DNA from 4 places in the Kocuria oceani genome. Region 3 is predicted to be linked to each of the others. Evidence: riboswitches for the same ligand, from Rfam matches in the RefSeq annotation. Region 3 holds a riboswitch; each other region holds the start of a gene.
What was found. Region 3 has a riboswitch for S-adenosylmethionine ahead of PU704_RS13105 (O-acetylhomoserine aminocarboxypropyltransferase/cysteine synthase family protein). Riboswitches for the same ligand answer to the same signal wherever they lie in the genome.
Positions count from the first base shown of each region.

Region 1: another riboswitch for S-adenosylmethionine. It lies ahead of PU704_RS08685 (bifunctional o-acetylhomoserine/o-acetylserine sulfhydrylase); the one in region 3 lies ahead of PU704_RS13105 (O-acetylhomoserine aminocarboxypropyltransferase/cysteine synthase family protein).
Region 2: another riboswitch for S-adenosylmethionine. It lies ahead of PU704_RS18815 (acyl-CoA dehydrogenase family protein); the one in region 3 lies ahead of PU704_RS13105 (O-acetylhomoserine aminocarboxypropyltransferase/cysteine synthase family protein).
Region 4: another riboswitch for S-adenosylmethionine. It lies ahead of PU704_RS01575 (cobalamin-independent methionine synthase II family protein); the one in region 3 lies ahead of PU704_RS13105 (O-acetylhomoserine aminocarboxypropyltransferase/cysteine synthase family protein).

Region 1 covers NZ_JARAMH010000006.1:118,397-122,333, reverse strand. Annotated here, with positions in the region: gene PU704_RS08695 (CPBP family intramembrane glutamic endopeptidase) at 78-857, shown strand; gene PU704_RS08690 (VOC family protein) at 895-1,533, opposite strand; SAM riboswitch class IV at 1,675-1,790, shown strand; gene PU704_RS08685 (bifunctional o-acetylhomoserine/o-acetylserine sulfhydrylase) at 1,869-3,260, shown strand; gene metX (homoserine O-acetyltransferase MetX) at 3,257-3,937, shown strand, end outside.
Region 2 covers NZ_JARAMH010000030.1:11,060-14,996, reverse strand. Annotated here, with positions in the region: gene thiS (sulfur carrier protein ThiS) at 1-81, shown strand, start outside; gene PU704_RS18825 (thiazole synthase) at 83-973, shown strand; gene moeB (molybdopterin-synthase adenylyltransferase MoeB) at 970-2,148, shown strand; SAM riboswitch class I at 2,311-2,405, shown strand; gene PU704_RS18815 (acyl-CoA dehydrogenase family protein) at 2,518-3,870, shown strand; gene PU704_RS18810 (MFS transporter) at 3,874-3,937, shown strand, end outside.
Region 3 covers NZ_JARAMH010000012.1:21,841-25,777, forward strand. Annotated here, with positions in the region: gene PU704_RS13105 (O-acetylhomoserine aminocarboxypropyltransferase/cysteine synthase family protein) at 1-1,321, opposite strand, end outside; SAM riboswitch class IV at 1,337-1,469, opposite strand; gene PU704_RS13110 (Lrp/AsnC family transcriptional regulator) at 1,607-2,059, opposite strand; gene PU704_RS13115 (thiamine pyrophosphate-dependent enzyme) at 2,301-3,476, shown strand; gene PU704_RS13120 (alpha-ketoacid dehydrogenase subunit beta) at 3,473-3,937, shown strand, end outside.
Region 4 covers NZ_JARAMH010000001.1:317,262-321,198, reverse strand. Annotated here, with positions in the region: gene PU704_RS01585 (IclR family transcriptional regulator) at 1-466, shown strand, start outside; gene PU704_RS01580 (3-hydroxybutyrate dehydrogenase) at 483-1,238, opposite strand; SAM riboswitch class I at 1,411-1,515, shown strand; gene PU704_RS01575 (cobalamin-independent methionine synthase II family protein) at 1,528-2,745, shown strand; gene PU704_RS01570 (cobalamin-independent methionine synthase II family protein) at 2,821-3,937, shown strand, end outside.

The sequences.
Region 1 (3,937 bases), on a different contig from region 3:
CTGGCCGGCCCGGGGGCGCGGCGCCGGCGAGGGGCCCGCGACCCGGCGGTCCGCCCGGGCGGTGCCAGAATGGCCGCATGAGCACCCCCGCACACCTCGCCCCGCGCCCGCCGGCCTTCGGCTCCACCCGCGCCGACCTGTGGATGCAGGTGGTCCTCGTGCTGGGGGTCTCCCTGGGCGCCTCCGCGCTCTACGCGGTGCTCTCCCTGGCCGAGCAGCTGGCCCGCGGCCCGCTCTCGGAGGCGCAGGCCACGATGAACCCGCCGCTGAGCGTGCAGCCGCTGATCGACCTGCTGCGCCAGCTCACGGGCATCGGCCTGGACCTGGTCCCGGTGCTGCTGGCGCTGTACCTGCTCGCCGGCTCCGCCGGCGCGCTGGGCACGGTGCGGCGGCGGATCGGGCTCGACGCCCGGATGCCGGTCCCGGACCTCGGGCTGGGCACCGTCCTGTTCCTCGTCATGGGGCTGGGCACCCTGGCCCTCTACGCGGCCGGCCGCGCCCTGGGCCTCACCGCGGAGGTGACGACCTCCGGGCTGGCCGAGCACTGGTGGACGGTGCCGGTGCTGCTGCTCTCCGCGCTGCGCCACGCCCTGGTCGAGGAGGTGGTGGTGGTCGCGTTCCTGACCGACCGGCTCACCCGCATCGGCTGGCGCTGGCCGGTGGTGCTGGTGGTCACGGCGCTGTTCCGCGGCAGCTACCACCTATACCAGGGCATCGGGCCCTTCCTCGGCAACGTGGTGATGGGCCTGGTCTTCGCCGAGCTCTACCGGCGCACCGGGCGGGTCATGCCCCTCGTCGTCGCGCACTTCCTGCTGGACGCCGTGGGCTTCCTGGGCGTCGGCCGGCTGCTCGGCTGAGGCGGGCCCGCCGTGCGGGCCCGCCCCGGCCGGCGCCTCAGATCGTGACCAGCCCGTCGGGGGTGCCGAAGGACACCGAGAGCAGCCCGGGCGTGCCCTCCGGATAGCGCCACTCCACCGCCAGGTCCTCGAGCGCGGTCTCCACGGGCGCGCCCAGCCACTCGGCCACCCGCTCGGGCGCCCCGGCGATGCACATCCCGGCGAGGGCCACGTCGGTGATCCGCGCCTGGGACGGGTGCATCTCCGGGGCCGAGTCGAAGCGCACCATGAACGGCAGCTGGGGGTCGGCGATCAGGCCCTTGACGCCGATCTGGTGCCACTCCAGGCACCGGCCGTCGGGAAAGACCCGGTGGCCGGGCACCGCGTGCCGGCCGAGGCGCTGCTCGAAGGGCGCGAGGTCGTCGACCTCGACGACCCAGCCCAGCCAGCCGCCGCCGGCCTCGGAGCGGGCGCGCACGGCCCGGCCGAACGGGGCCTTCTCCGCCGCGGGGTGCTCGAGGACCTCGACGACCTCGACGTACTGGTGGTTGGTGAGCGGAAGGATCATGTTGCGGGTGCCGAAACGGGGGTGCACCCCACCCTTGACCGGCTCGATCCCGAGCTGGTCGGCAATGCGCTCGGTGGTGGCCGTCAGGCCCTCCGGGCGGCAGGCGTAGGACACGTGGTCGACTCTCATGGGCTCATCGTGGCACCGTGTGACTTTCGTCTCCAAATCGGTCCCCGGCGGGCTGCTCCCCGGCCCGTCCGGCGCGTGCGCGGGGCGCTCGCCGCACCCCGGCTTGACGCCGTGTCGCCCGAATCCGGAGAATGCTGTCCAGGTCATGAGCGCCAGCGTCCAAGCCCCAGCTAGCTGGCCGGCAACCCTCCACCGCGGTGGGGTGCCCTGGGTGAAGACCGGGCTCCTCGCGACCGGCGAGCGAGCAAGCGCGGGTCCTCGGTGCCCGGCCGTCGCACGGCAGCACCACCACGGTCGGACACCGGACCCCTGACACCCGCAAGGAGTCTCCCGGCATGTCCGAGTCCACTGCTTCCACGGCCGACCGCACCGCGACCGCGCTGCCCACCCCCGAGCACCCGGCCGGCTGGTCGTTCGAGACCCAGCAGATCCACGCCGGCCAGCGCCCCGATCCGGTGACCGGCTCCCGCGCCCTGCCCATCCACCAGAGCACGTCCTTCGTCTTCCCCGACGCCCAGGCCGCCGCGGACCGCTTTGCGCTCGCGGAGCTGGGACCCATCTACACCCGCATCGGCAACCCGACCACGGAGGTCGTGGAGAACCGCATCAGCGCCCTGGAGGGCGGGGTGGGCGCCCTGATGCTCAGCGCCGGGCAGTCGGCCACGACGTTCGCGGTGCTCAACCTCGCCGGGGCGGGGGACCACGTGGTGGCCAGCCCGAGCCTGTACGGCGGGACGTACAACCTCCTCAAGTTCACGCTGCCCAAGCTCGGCATCGAGACCACCTTCGTGACCGACCCGGACGACCCGGAGGCCTGGCGGCGGGCCGTGCGCCCGAACACCAAGGCGTTCTACGCCGAGACCATCCCGAACCCGCGCAACGACGTCCTCGACATCGAGACGGTCTCCGGGATCGCCCACGACCACGAGGTCCCGCTCATCGTGGACAACACGGTGGCGACCCCCTACCTCGTCCAGCCGTTCCGCTGGGGCGCGGACATCGTGGTGCACTCCGCCACGAAGTTCATGGGCGGGCACGGCACCGCGATCGGCGGCGTGATCGTGGACTCCGGCGCCTTCGACTTCGGCCGGTACCCGGAGCGCTTCCCCGGCTTCAACGAGCCCGACGAGTCCTACGGCGGGCTCGTCTACGCCCAGGCCCTCGGCGCGGAGGGCGCGTTCGGGGTCAACCTCTCCTACATCCTCAAGGCCCGGGTGCAGCTGCTGCGCGACCTCGGCTCGGCGATCTCCCCGTTCAACGCCTTCCTCATCGAGCAGGGCATCGAGACGCTGTCGCTGCGCATGGAGCGCCACGTGGCCAACGCCGGGGAGGTGGCCCGCTGGCTGGAGGCGCGGGAGGACGTCCGCTCGGTGAGCTGGGCGGGGCTGGAGTCCTCGCCCTGGCACGACCGGGCGCGCAAGTACGCGCCCCGCGGCGCCGGCTCCGTCCTCGGGTTCGTCCTCGAGGGCGGCCGGGCGGCCGGCGCGGCCTTCGTGGACGCCCTGACGCTGCACTCCAACGTGGCGAACATCGGCGACGTCCGCTCCCTGGTGATCCATCCCGCGTCCACCACGCACAGCCAGCTGCTGCCCGAGGAGCAGCTCGCGGCGGGGGTGGAGCCCGGCTTCGTGCGCCTGTCCGTGGGGCTGGAGAACGTCACGGACATCCTGGCGGACCTGGAGCAGGGCTTCGCCGCGGCCGCGGCCGCGGCCGGAGGGCAGGAGTGAGCGTGACGGTGCTGCGCGGCGCCGGCGCGGACGTGCGCGAGGACGGCGTGCCGCGGCACGCCGAGATCGGCACCCTGGAGCTGGAGTCCGGCTTCCGGCTGCCGGAGGTCCGGATCGCCTACGAGACCTGGGGCGTGCTCGCCCCGGACGGCTCCAACGCGGTGCTCGTGGAGCACGCCCTGACCGGGGACACCCACGTCGCCGCCGGGAGGGCCCGGCCCGGGGCCCCGGAGACGCAGCGCCGCGCCGCCCAGAGCGGCGGCTGGTGGGACGGCCTGGTCGGCCCCGGCGCCGCCATCGACACCGACCGCTACTTCGTGGTGTGCGCCAACATCGTGGGCGGCTGCTACGGCTCCACGGGACCGTCCACCCCGGCCCCGGCCGAGGTGGACCCCGAGCGCCGGCCCTGGGGCTCCCGCTTCCCCCTGGTCACCGTGCGGGACTCCGTGCGCGCGGAGGCCGCCCTGGCCGACGCCCTGGGCATCGACACGTGGCGCCTGGTCATCGGCGGGTCCATGGGCGGGGCGCGCGCCCTGGAGTGGGCGGTGACCTACCCCGAGCGGGTCCGGGCCTGCGCGGTGGTCGCCGCGTGCCCCCAGTCCAGCGCCGAGCAGCTCGCCTGGGGGCAGGCGCAGAACCTCGCGATCCGCCAGGACCCGGACTTCCGGGGCGGGGAC
Region 2 (3,937 bases), on a different contig from region 3:
GTCCCGCGCAGCCGCTGGGGCCGCACCCCCGTGGCCGAGGGACAGGCCGTCGAGATCATCACCGCCGTCCAGGGAGGCTGACATGACCCACCCCGCATCCCACCTCGCGCCCACCGTGGACCCGATCGTGCTCGACGGCACCGAGCTGTCCTCCCGGCTGATCATGGGCACCGGCGGGCTCAGCTCGCTGCACACCCTGGAGCAGGCCCTGCTCGCCTCCGGCACCGCGCTGACCACCGTGGCCCTGCGCCGCTACGCCCCCGGCCACGGCGACTCGCTGTTCGCGATGCTCGAGCGCAACGGCATCCGGATCCTGCCCAACACCGCCGGCTGCTACACCGCCCGGGACGCCCTGCTCACCGCCGAGCTCGGCCGCGAGGCCCTGGAGACCGACTGGGTCAAGCTGGAGGTCATCGCCGACGAGGACACCCTGCTGCCCGACGTGGTGGAGCTGCTCGACGCCACCGAGCAGCTCGTGGCCCGCGGCTTCCGGGTCTTCGCCTACACCTCCGACGACCCGGCCGTGGCCCGCCGTCTGGAGGACCTCGGCGCGGCCGCCGTGATGCCCCTGGGCGCGCCGATCGGCACCGGGCTGGGGATCCTCAACCCGCACAACATCGAGCTCATCGCCTCCCGTGCCTCGGTGCCCGTGGTCCTCGACGCCGGCATCGGCACCGCCTCCGAGGCCGCGCTCGCCATGGAGCTGGGCTGCGACGCCGTGCTGCTGGCCAGCGCCGTGACCCGGGCCCAGGACCCGGTGGCCATGGCCACCGCGATGCGCCACGCCGTGGCCGCCGGGCGGCTGGCCGCCCGCGCCGGCCGGATCCCGGCCCGCCGGCACGCCCAGGCGTCCTCGCCGATGGCCGGGCGGATCGACACGGACGCGCCCGACGCCGGTCCGTCCGCCGGTGCGTCCGCCGGTCCGGCGGACGTCCCGCGCGGGGACTGGGCGCCCGTGGGGGAGCGCCCGTGAGCGCGCTGCCCCCGCTCGTGGAGCCCGGCCCCGAACTGACCCGTGCGGAGCTCGAGCGCTACGCCCGGCACCTGACCCTGCCCGGGATCGGCCCGCTCGGCCAGCGCCGGCTCGGCAGCGCCCGGGTGCTCGTGGTCGGCGCGGGCGGACTGGGCGCCCCGGCCCTGCAGTACCTCGCCGCGGCCGGCGTGGGGACGCTGGGGATCGTCGACGACGACGTCGTGGCGGTCTCCAACCTGCAGCGCCAGGTGGTGCACCGCACCGCCGACGTCGGCCGGCCCAAGGCGGAGTCCGCCGCGGAGGCCGTGACCGCCCTCAACCCGCTCGTGCGGGTCCGCACCCATCCCTGCCGGCTCACGGCGGACAACGCCGTGCGGATCCTCGGGCAGTACGACCTCGTCCTCGACGGCGCGGACAACTTCGCGACCCGCTACGTGGTCAGCGACGCCGCCGCCCTGACCGGGATCCCCTGCGTGTGGGGCTCCATCCTGCGCTTCGAGGGGCAGGTCAGCGTCTTCTGGGCCGGCCACGGGCCCACCTACCGGGACCTCTACCCCGAGGCGCCGCCGGACGGGGAGGTGCCCAGCTGCGCCGAGGGCGGGGTCTTCGGCATGCTCCCCGCCACCGTGGGCGCGGTGATGGTCACCGAGGCGGTCAAGCTGATCACCGGCACCGGCGAGCCCCTGCTCGGGCGGGTGCTGCTGCACGACGCCCTGGCGATGACCTGGCGCGAGATGCGCCTGGACCCGGACCCGGACGCCGCCCCGGTCACCGCCGTCGCCGAGCCCGTGGCCGTCCGTCCGCCGGCCGGCGGCGCGGAGCCCGCCGAGACGGTCGCGGCGGGCGAGCTGGCCCGGCTGCTGGAGCGGCGGGCGCGCGGAGAGACGGCCTTCGTGCTGGTCGACGTGCGGGAGGACTGGGAACGGCAGCTCCTGGCGATCCCCGGCGCCGTGGCCGTGCCGCTCCAGGAGCTGCTGGACCGGGGGCCGGACGCCCTGCCGCCGGAGGCGCGCGGCGCGGACCTCGTGCTGCACTGCAAGGCCGGCGCCCGCTCGGCGACCGCCCTGGCCGCGCTGCGCCCGTTCTACGCCGGGCGGGAGGAGCGGATCCGCCACCTCGAGGGCGGGGTGCTCGCCTGGGCGGAGCAGGTGGAGCCGGACCGGCCGCGATACTGAGCGGATGCGCGGCGCTCCCCTTCTCCGGCCGGGCGGGGTCCCGCGGCGGATTCCTACACCACCCGGGAGGACATGACCGTCTGTGACGTCAGCATGACATCCGACGACATGCGGCCGTCATCGGGTGGCTCCGCACCCCGGCGGTCTGGTGCGATGTCATCCGTCCCATTCAGAGCGGCCGAGAGATCTGGCTCGACGACGCCGCAGCAACCCGTCCTTCGCAGGGGTCAGGGTGCTAAGGCCAGAACCGATGGAGATCCCGGATCTGCAGTCGCTCCGTGACGTCGGCCCCCGCGCTGCCGCCACCGGGCCCGCCCCTGGCGTGACCGCACGGCCGGCCCTCCTCGGTGCGACCGAGAGGACCACCGCATGACCCGCACCACGGCCGAGAGGACTCCCACCCGTCCCGGCGCCGGCACGGACCCCGCCGGCACGGACCCTGCCGGCACGGACCCTGCCGGCCTGCCGGTGGACTACGCCGGGCTGAAGGAGCGCTTCGGGCCGCTGTTCACGGAGATCGCCGCCGGCTCCCTGGACCGGGACCTCCGCCGCGCGCTGCCCTACGAGGAGGTCGGCCGGCTGGACCGGGCCGGGTTCGGCGCCCTGCGCGTCCCGGCGGCCCACGGCGGTCCCGGGGTCAGCATCGAGGACTTCACCCGGCTGCTGGTCGACCTGGCCGAGGCCGACTCCAACATCGCCCACCTCTACCGCTCCCACGCCGGCTTCGTGGAGTCCCTGCGCTTCCTGCCCCGGGAGCTCCAGGACGTCTGGTATCCGCGGGTGCTGGCCGGGGCCACCGTGGGCAACGCCTCCACGGAGAAGGGCGGCAACGCGCTCGGCACCCTGAACACCGTGCTGCGCCGCACCGCCGAGGGGTGGGAGATCACCGGCCGGAAGTTCTACGCCACCGGCTCCGTCTTCTGCGACTACACCCGCGTCTCGGCCGCCCTCGACGGCCGGGACGGACGCCGCTTCGCCGTCGTCGCCACGGACGCCCAGGGGGTCACCCTCGAGGACGACTGGGACGGCTTCGGGCAGAAGCTCACCGGCACCGGCACCGCGGTCTTCGACCGCGTGCGCGTCCCGGACGACGCCGTGCTGGACCGCGCCGCCGGCAGCGCGGAGGCCGTCCACGAGGCCGCCTTCTTCCAGCTCGTGCTGCTGGCCGTGCTGGCCGGCGTCGCCCGCGCCGCCCGGCGGGACGCCGTGGAGACCATCGCCGGCCGCCGGCGGACCTTCAACACCGGGCTCGGCCTGCCGTTCCGCGAGGACCCGCTGATCCAGGAGGCCACCGGCCGGATCTCCGCCAAGGCCTTCGCCGCCGAGGCCACCGTGCTGCACGCCGCCCGCGCCCTGGACGCCGGGATCGCCGCCGCCGTCACCACCGGCGCCGACCGGCCGGACTTCACCGGCGCCCTCCCGGCGGCGCTGCACGGGTCCGAGATCGCCGTGGAGCACGCCCAGGTCACCGTGCCGGAGCTGGCCCTCGGCGCGGCCCAGGACCTGTTCCTCACCGTGGGCGCCTCCGCCACGTCCACCGCCAAGGGCCTGGACCGGCACTGGCGCAACGCCCAGACCGTGGCCACCCACAACCCGATCGCCTTCCGCGCCCGCGCCCTCGGCGACTACCTCATCAACGGCACCCTGCCGGAGGGCCTGAACGCCATCGGCGACGCCAGGACCGGTGCCGGGACCGACGCCGACCGAACCCCAGGAGCCTGACGCATGTCCACCCCGCCCCCGACCACGATCCCGGCCCCGACCGCGGCCGCCGCGGGACGCACGAGCG
Region 3 (3,937 bases):
GGAGGGTCGAAACGGTCTCGAGCACGGCGTCGAGGGCCTGGCCGAGGTCGGCCACGAGGTCCTGGGGCGCCTCGAGGCCGATCGAGAGCCGGACGGTGGTCTCGGCGATCCCGCCGGCCCGGCGCTGCTCGGGCGTGAGCCGGCAGTGGGTCATCGCGGCCGGGTGGGCCACGAGGCTGCGGGTGTCGCCGATGTTGGCGACCAGCTTGAACAGTCGCAGCCCGTCGATGAAGGGGCCCACGGCGGCGTCCGGGGCGGCGAGGTCGAAGGAGAACACGGAGCCGGTGCCGCGGGGGAAGTCCCGGGCCGCGATCCCGGCCCCGGGGTCCCCCGGCAGCCCGGGGTGGTGCACGCGCGCGACGGCGGGGTGGCCGGCGAGGAACTCGGCCACGGTCAGCGCCGAGGCCGTGTGCCGGGCCACCCGCAGGTCGAGGGTCTCGGTGCCCTGCAGGATCTGGCTGGCGTTGAACGGGGACAGCGTGGTGCCGAGGTCGTGCACGTACTTGGCCCGGACCAGGTGCAGGTAGGGGCTGGCGCCGGCGCACTTGTCGAGCAGGCTCTGCCCGCCCCAGCGGGCGCGGGCGCGGGTGAACTGGGGCCACCGCGCAGGCTCGGCGGACCAGTCGAACGTCCCGCCGTCCACGACCGCCCCGGCGAGGGCGTTGCCGTGGCCGCCGAGGAACTTGGTGGCCGAGTGCACCACGATGTCCGCGCCCTTCTCCAGCGGCCGGTACAGCGCCGGGGAGGCGAGGGTGTTGTCGACGACGACGGGCACCCGCGCCGCCCGGGCGACGTCGGCGATCCCGGGCAGGTCCGGCAGCGTGGCCAGCGGGTTGCCGATGGACTCGAGCAGGAAGGCCCGGGTGTCGGGGCGCACGGCCGCGGCCCAGGCGCCGGGTGCGGTGGGGTCCACGAAGTCGACCTCGACGCCGTGGTCGGCCAGCGAGTCGGTGAGCAGGTCCACGGTCCCGCCGTAGAGCTTCTCGGAGGCGACCAGGTGCTTGTCCTCCCCCTGGCCCAGCAGGGCCAGCAGGGCCACGGCCACCGCGGACTGCCCGGAGCCGGTGGCCACGGCGCCCGCCCCGCCCTCGAGGTCGCTGATCCGCTGCTCGAGCACGGCGACCGTGGGGTTGCCGGTGCGGGTGTAGGTGAAGCCGGCGCGGGTCTGGGCGAACATCTGCCGGGCGGCCTCGTAGTCCGGGAACTCGAAGGCGGCGCTCTGGTAGATCGGCACCGTGAGGGTGCGCTGCCCGGGGTCGTGGTCGGCGCCGGCGTGGATCTGCCGGGTCGAGAGGTCGTGATCGGTCACGGGGAGGGACATGGCGCGGCTCCTGTGCACGTGCTCTTACCCGCACCGGTCACCCGCTGCGGGGCAGCGGGGATGCAGGCCGCTTCCTCATCCGAACCACCCGATGAGCATGGGGTTGGTGCGCGACCCAGTCGGAGCTTGGCAGTCGCGTCTCGTGAAGCTGGGACCACACTATGCGCGGGGCGGGCCGGCGCCGTTCCGCGACCCAAGATGACGTCCGTGACGGATCGTGACGCCGCTCGTGAGGCCCCCGGTGGCGCCCTCTGTGAGCCCCGGCGCTCCCGGCGCCCCGGCGGGTCACGCCCGGGTGTCGATGTCCTCGAAGATCAGGAACGTCTGGGTGTCCACCACGCCGGGCAGCTGCTGGATGTGCTCGAAGATCACCTGCCGCAGGTGCACCGTGTCCACGGCGCGCACCAGCAGCATGACGTCGAAGTTGCCGCCCACCAGGGCGATGTGGTGCACGGCCGGGATGGCCCGCAGCTGCGCGCACAGCTCCCGCCAGGTGTTCTGCTGGAGCTTCAGCGTCACATAGGCCGAGGCCTGCAGCCCGGCGCGCACCGGGTCGATCACGGTGCTGAAGCGCAGGATCACCCCCTCGTCGCGCAGCCGGTTGATGCGGGCGTAGGCGTGGGCGCGGGAGACGTGCACGGCCGCGGCGATCGCGGTCACCGACTGCCGGGCGTCCCGGGAGAGCTCGGCGAGGATCTTCCGGTCGGTCTCGTCCAGCGGGACGGGGGTCGAGGGCACGGCGGGGCTCCTTCGGGGCGGGACGGGAGGGCGGGCAGCGGTGTCGGACGAATGCGTGTGCGCCACGCCACAGTAAAACATTTCGTCCACGAGGACAGCACCGATGCCCGCAGGATTCTGGACTTTCCCGCACCCCTGGATACGAACCGTCGGTTCTTCTCATACTGGGCGGACAGAACTTCAGCGGCCTTCCTGCCTCCCCGGGTCCGCACCAGGACCGGGGACCGACCGAGGGGACACCATGAGCCAGACCGTCGAGACCCCCGAGGACCCGATCCTCCGGGCCTCCCAGACCTTCGGCATCACGCCGGAGCAGTACATGCTCCCGGCGCGCGGCGAGATCCGGATGGTGGACCCCACCGGCCGGCTGCTGCCGGCCGAGGAGCAGGGCACCGAGCCCGGCCACGAGTACCCGCTGCCCGCGGGGGACGTGCTGCTGGGCGCCTACGAGAAGCTGGTGGTCGGCCGCCGGGTCAACGACCAGAACTCCGCGCTGGTGCGCCAGGGCCGGATGGCCGTCTATCCCTCCAGCCACGGGCAGGAGGCCTGCCAGGTGGCGGCGGCCCTGTGCCTGCGGGAGGGCGACTGGCTGTTCCCCACCTACCGGGACACCGTGGCCGTGATGACCAAGGGCGTGCGGCCCATGGACGTGATGTCGATCTTCCGCGGCGAGTGGCACGGCGGCTACGACCCCCACGAGCACCACGTCGGCATCCAGTCGACCCCGCTGACCACCCAGCTGCTGCACGCGGTGGGCGTGGCCCACGCCGCGAAGCTGCGCGGTGAGGACACCGTGGTCCTGGCCATGTGCGGCGACGGCGCCACGAGCGAGGGCGACTTCCACGAGGCCCTCAACTTCGCCGCCGTGTTCAAGCTGCCGGTCGTGTTCTTCGTGCAGAACAACGGCTACGCGATCTCCGTGCCCCTGTCCCAGCAGTCGGCCGCCCCGAGCCTCGCCCACAAGGCGGTCGGCTACGGCATGGCCGGGGAGCGGGTGGACGGCAACGACCTGGTGGCCCTGCTCGCCACGCTGGGCCGCGCCGTGGACCTGGCGCGCTCGGAGTCCGAGCCCCTCCTCGTGGAGGCCCACACCTACCGCATGCAGGCGCACACCAACGCCGACGACGCGACCCGCTACCGCGACGACGCGGAGGTGCAGGAGTGGATCGCCAAGGACCCCGTGACCCGGATGCGCGCCTACCTGGCCGGGGAGGGACTGCTCGACGACGCGGCCGAGCAGCGCATCGCCGCCGCCGCCGAGGACGTCGCCGCGGCGCTGCGCGACGGCATGAACGCCGACGTGCAGGTCGACCCGCGCGAGCTCTTCCGCCACGTCTACACCGAGCAGACCCCGCAGCTCGACGAGCAGGAGCAGTTCCTCGCCGCCGAGCTCGCCCGAGAGGAGACCGCACAGTGAGCACCCTCCAGGCCCCCGCCCCGTCCGGGCGGACCCCGGCCGTCAAGCCGGCCACCTTCGCCCAGGCGCTCAACACCGCCCTGGCCGACGCCCTGGCCGCCGACGACGCCGTCGTCGTCTTCGGGGAGGACGTCGGGACCCTCGGCGGGGTCTTCCGGATCACCGACGGGCTGACGCAGCGCTTCGGCCGCACCCGCTGCTTCGACACCCCGCTGGCCGAGTCCGGGATCGCCGGGATGGCCGTGGGCATGGCGATGAACCGGATGCGCCCGGTGATCGAGATGCAGTTCGACGCCTTCGCCTATCCGGCGTTCGAGCAGGTCGCCTCGCACATCGCGAAGATGCACAACCGCACCCGCGGCGCCGTGACCCTGCCGATCGTCATCCGCATCCCCTACGCCGGCGGCATCGGCGGCGTGGAGCACCACTGCGACTCCTCCGAGGCCTACTACGCCCACACC
Region 4 (3,937 bases), on a different contig from region 3:
GAGCGCGTTCCTCTCGGCCCGCCGCGGACCCGAGACCGTGTGCCTGGCCCGGGTCGAGGGGGCCTTCCCGATCCGCTCCCACGTGCTGTACGAGGGCCTGCGGCTGCCGCTGGGCGTGGCCTCGGCCGGCTTGGCGGTCCTGGCCCACCTGCCGGACGCGGAGGTGGAGCGGATCCTCGCCGCCACGCCCGCCGCCCGCGCCGAGTGGGGCCCGCTGCACACCCCCGAGCGGATCCGCGAGCTGCTGGAGGACGTGCGGCGGGAGGGCTTCGCGGTGAACCCGGGACTGATCGTGGAGGGCAGCTGGGGCATGGCCGCGGCCGTCTTCGACACGACCGGCGCCCCCGTCTACGCCCTGAGCCTCACCGGGATCGAGCCCCGCTTCGCCGGGGAGCGCCGCGGGCTCCTGGGGCGGGCGCTGCTCACGGAGGCCCACCGGCTCTCCCGGGAGCTCGGCCACCGCTGAGCGGCCCCCGGCCCGCTCAGCGCGCCGTCCAGCCGCCGTCCATCGTGTAGGACGCGCCGGTGACCATGGCGGCGTGCGGTCCGGCCAGCCACGCCACGAGGCTGCCGACGTCCTCGGGCTCCACGAGCTTCTTCACCGGCGTCTCGCCGAGCATGATCCGCTCCACGACCTCGGCCTCGGGGATCCCGTGCACCCTGGCCTGGTCCGCGACCTGCTTCTCCACCAGCGGGGTGCGCACGTAACCGGGGTTGACGCAGTTGCTGGTCACCCCGTGCGCCGCCCCCTCCAGGGCCACGGTCTTGGACAGCCCCTCGAGGCCGTGCTTGGCCGCGACGTAGGCGCTCTTGTAGGGGGAGGCCCGCAGCCCGTGCACGGAGGAGATGTTCACGACCCGCCCCCAGCCCCGCTCGTACATGTGCGGCAGGGCCGCGCGCACCAGCAGGAACGGGCTCTCGAGCATGAGCACGAGGATCCGGTGGAAGTCGGCGGGGTCGAAGTCCTGGATCGGGGCGACCTTCTGGATGCCGGCGTTGTTCACCAGCACGTCCACCTCCAGACTCAGCCCGGCCAGCGCCGCGGTGTCGAGCAGGTCGACGGCCCACGCCCGCCCCTCGAGCTCGTCCGCGACCCGCTGCGCACCGGCCTCGTCGACGTCGGCCACCACCACGTGCGCCCCGGCGCCCGCCAGAGCCCGGGCCGCGGCCAGCCCGATGCCGCTCGCTCCACCGGTCACCAGCGCGGTGCGGCCCTCGAGGCCGTGGTCCTGGAACATGGGGAACCTTCCTTCCGTCCGCCGCGCCCACAGGGTCCGGGGCACCGGTCACCGTCACGGTATGTGATCCGGAGCACGACGGCGAGCAGGGACCCGCGCGTCACACGGCGTCATGCCCGTCACGCGGCTCCCGAATGGCGCAACGTCCCGGCCGTGGGATTGGATGGGGTCGTCACCATCCAGAGCGGCCGAGAGACCTGGCTCGACGACGCCGCAGCAACCCGCACGGACGGCCCCGCGCCCTCCGCCCCGGTGCTACCGCCAGGACCGATGGAAAGGACAGCGCCCCATGCTGCACAGTGCCGACCGCATCCTCACGTCCCACGCCGGGTCCCTCCCCCGGACCCCGGAGCTGCTGCAGGCCAACGAGGCCCGCCTCCCGGGCGCGGCCGGTACCGAGGAGTTCGACCGCCTGCTGCGGGACGCCGTCGTGGACGTCGTGCGCCGCCAGCGCGAGGCCGGCATCGACGTGGTCAACGACGGCGAGTACGGCCACGCGATGACCCACTCGGTGGACTACGGCGCGTGGTGGACCTACTCCTTCGACCGCACGGGCGGGCTCGAGATCGTCGACGACAACGACATCCACGTCCCGAAGCGCTCGGCCCCCGGCAGCGTGGTGCTCACGAGCTTCCTGGACCGGCGGGACCTCGCCGCCTTCCACGACGCCTACACGGACCCCTCCTCCGGCATCCACCTGGCCGACCCCGACCTGCCGCCGCCCGTGTTCCCGGCCGCGACCGGCCCGCTCTCCTACACCGGCCAGGCCGCGGTGGCCTCCGACGTCGCGGGCCTCACCGCCGCGCTGCGGGAGACGGGGGCGGCCGAGGGCTTCGTCGCCGCCCTGTCCCCCGGCTCGGCCGCGCGGATCGGCAACCACCACTACGCGAGCGAGGAGGAGTTCCTCTACGCGTGGGCGGACGTGCTGCGCGAGGAGTACACCGCGATCCTCGACGCCGGCCTGGTGCTGCAGATCGACGACCCCTCCATCGCCGAGTCCTGGGACCAGATCAACCCGGAGCCGGCCGTCGAGGACTACCGGCGCTTCGTCCAGGTACGGGTGGAGGCCCTCAACCACGCCCTGCGCGGCCTGCCCCAGGATCGGATCCGCTTCCACCTGTGCTGGGGCTCCTGGCACGGCCCGCACACCACGGACCTCGAGTTCAGGTACCTGGTGGACCTGCTGCTCTCGATCGACGCGGGCGCCTACTCCTTCGAGGGCGCCAACGCCCGGCACGAGCACGAGTGGAAGGTCTGGGAGGACCACGCCCTGCCCGAGGGCAAGCTGATCCTGCCCGGCGTGGTCTCGCACGCCACCAACGTCGTGGAGCACCCCGAGCTCGTCGCCGACCGGATCGAGCGCTACGCGAGGCTCGTGGGGCGCGAGAACGTCATCGCCTCGACCGACTGCGGCCTGGGCGGGCGGGTGCACCCGCAGATCGCGTGGGCGAAGCTCGAGACGCTCGCCCGCGGCGCCGAGCTCGCCTCGCGCCGGCTCTGGGCCTGAGCGCCCCGCTTCCCCCCGCCCCCGCCACCCTTCCCCGCTGCCCGCCCCCGCCGCCCCACTCCGAGGAGCACCTCCATGACCCTGCAGAACACCGACCGCGTGCAGACCACCCATGTGGGCTCCCTGCCCCGGATCCCCCGCCTCCTGGAGGCCAACCGGCAGCACGCCCAGGGGGCGATCACGTTCGAGCAGCTCACGGACGAGCTCGCCACGGGCGTCGAGGACGTCGTGCGGCGCCAGCGGGAGACCGGCGTGGACGTCGTCAACGACGGCGAGTACGGGCACACGATGTCCAGCGCCGTCGACTACGGGGCCTGGTGGAACTACTCCTTCTCGCGCCTCGGAGGGCTGACGCCCACGGACGAGGACCGGTGGGCGTCCACGGAGCGCCGCCGCTCCTCGCCCGGACACGTGGTGCTCACCAGCTTCCCGGACCGCCGGGACCGGGAGCGGTTCCGGGAGGCGTACGAGGACCCGGCGTCGGGCATCCTCACCGGGCGCTCCTCGACCGCGCAGCCGAAGATCACCGGGCCGCTGACCTACACCGGCCAGGAGGCGGTGGCCTCCGACGTCCGCAACCTCAAGGCCGCCATGGCGGCCACGGGCGCGGAGACCGGGTTCGTCGCCGCGCTGTCCCCCGGCTCCTGCGCGCGCGTGACCAACGAGTACTACCGGACCGACGAGGAGCTCGTGTACGCGTGCGCCGACGCGATGCGGGAGGAGTACCTGGCGATCACCGGCGCCGGGCTGATCGTGCAGATCGACGACCCCTCCATCGCGGAGTCCTGGGACCAGGTCAACCCGGAGCCCACGGTGGAGGACTACTTGGCGTTCACCCGGCTGCGCGTCGAGGCCCTCAACCACGCGCTGCGCGGGATCCCCGAGGAGCAGGTGCGCTTCCACCTGTGCTGGGGCTCCTGGCACGGCCCGCACACCACGGACCTCGAGCTCAAGCACCTCGTGGACCTCATGCTGACCATCGAGGCCGGCGGCTACACCTTCGAGGGCGCCTCCGCCCGCCACGCCCACGAGTGGAAGGTCTGGAAGGAGCACCCGCTGCCCGAGGGCCGGGTGATCATCCCCGGAGTGGTCTCCCACTCCACGAACGTCGTGGAGCACCCCGAGCTCGTCGCGGACCGGATCGAGCAGTTCGCCTCGGTGGTCGGCCGGGAGAACGTCGTCGCCTCGACCG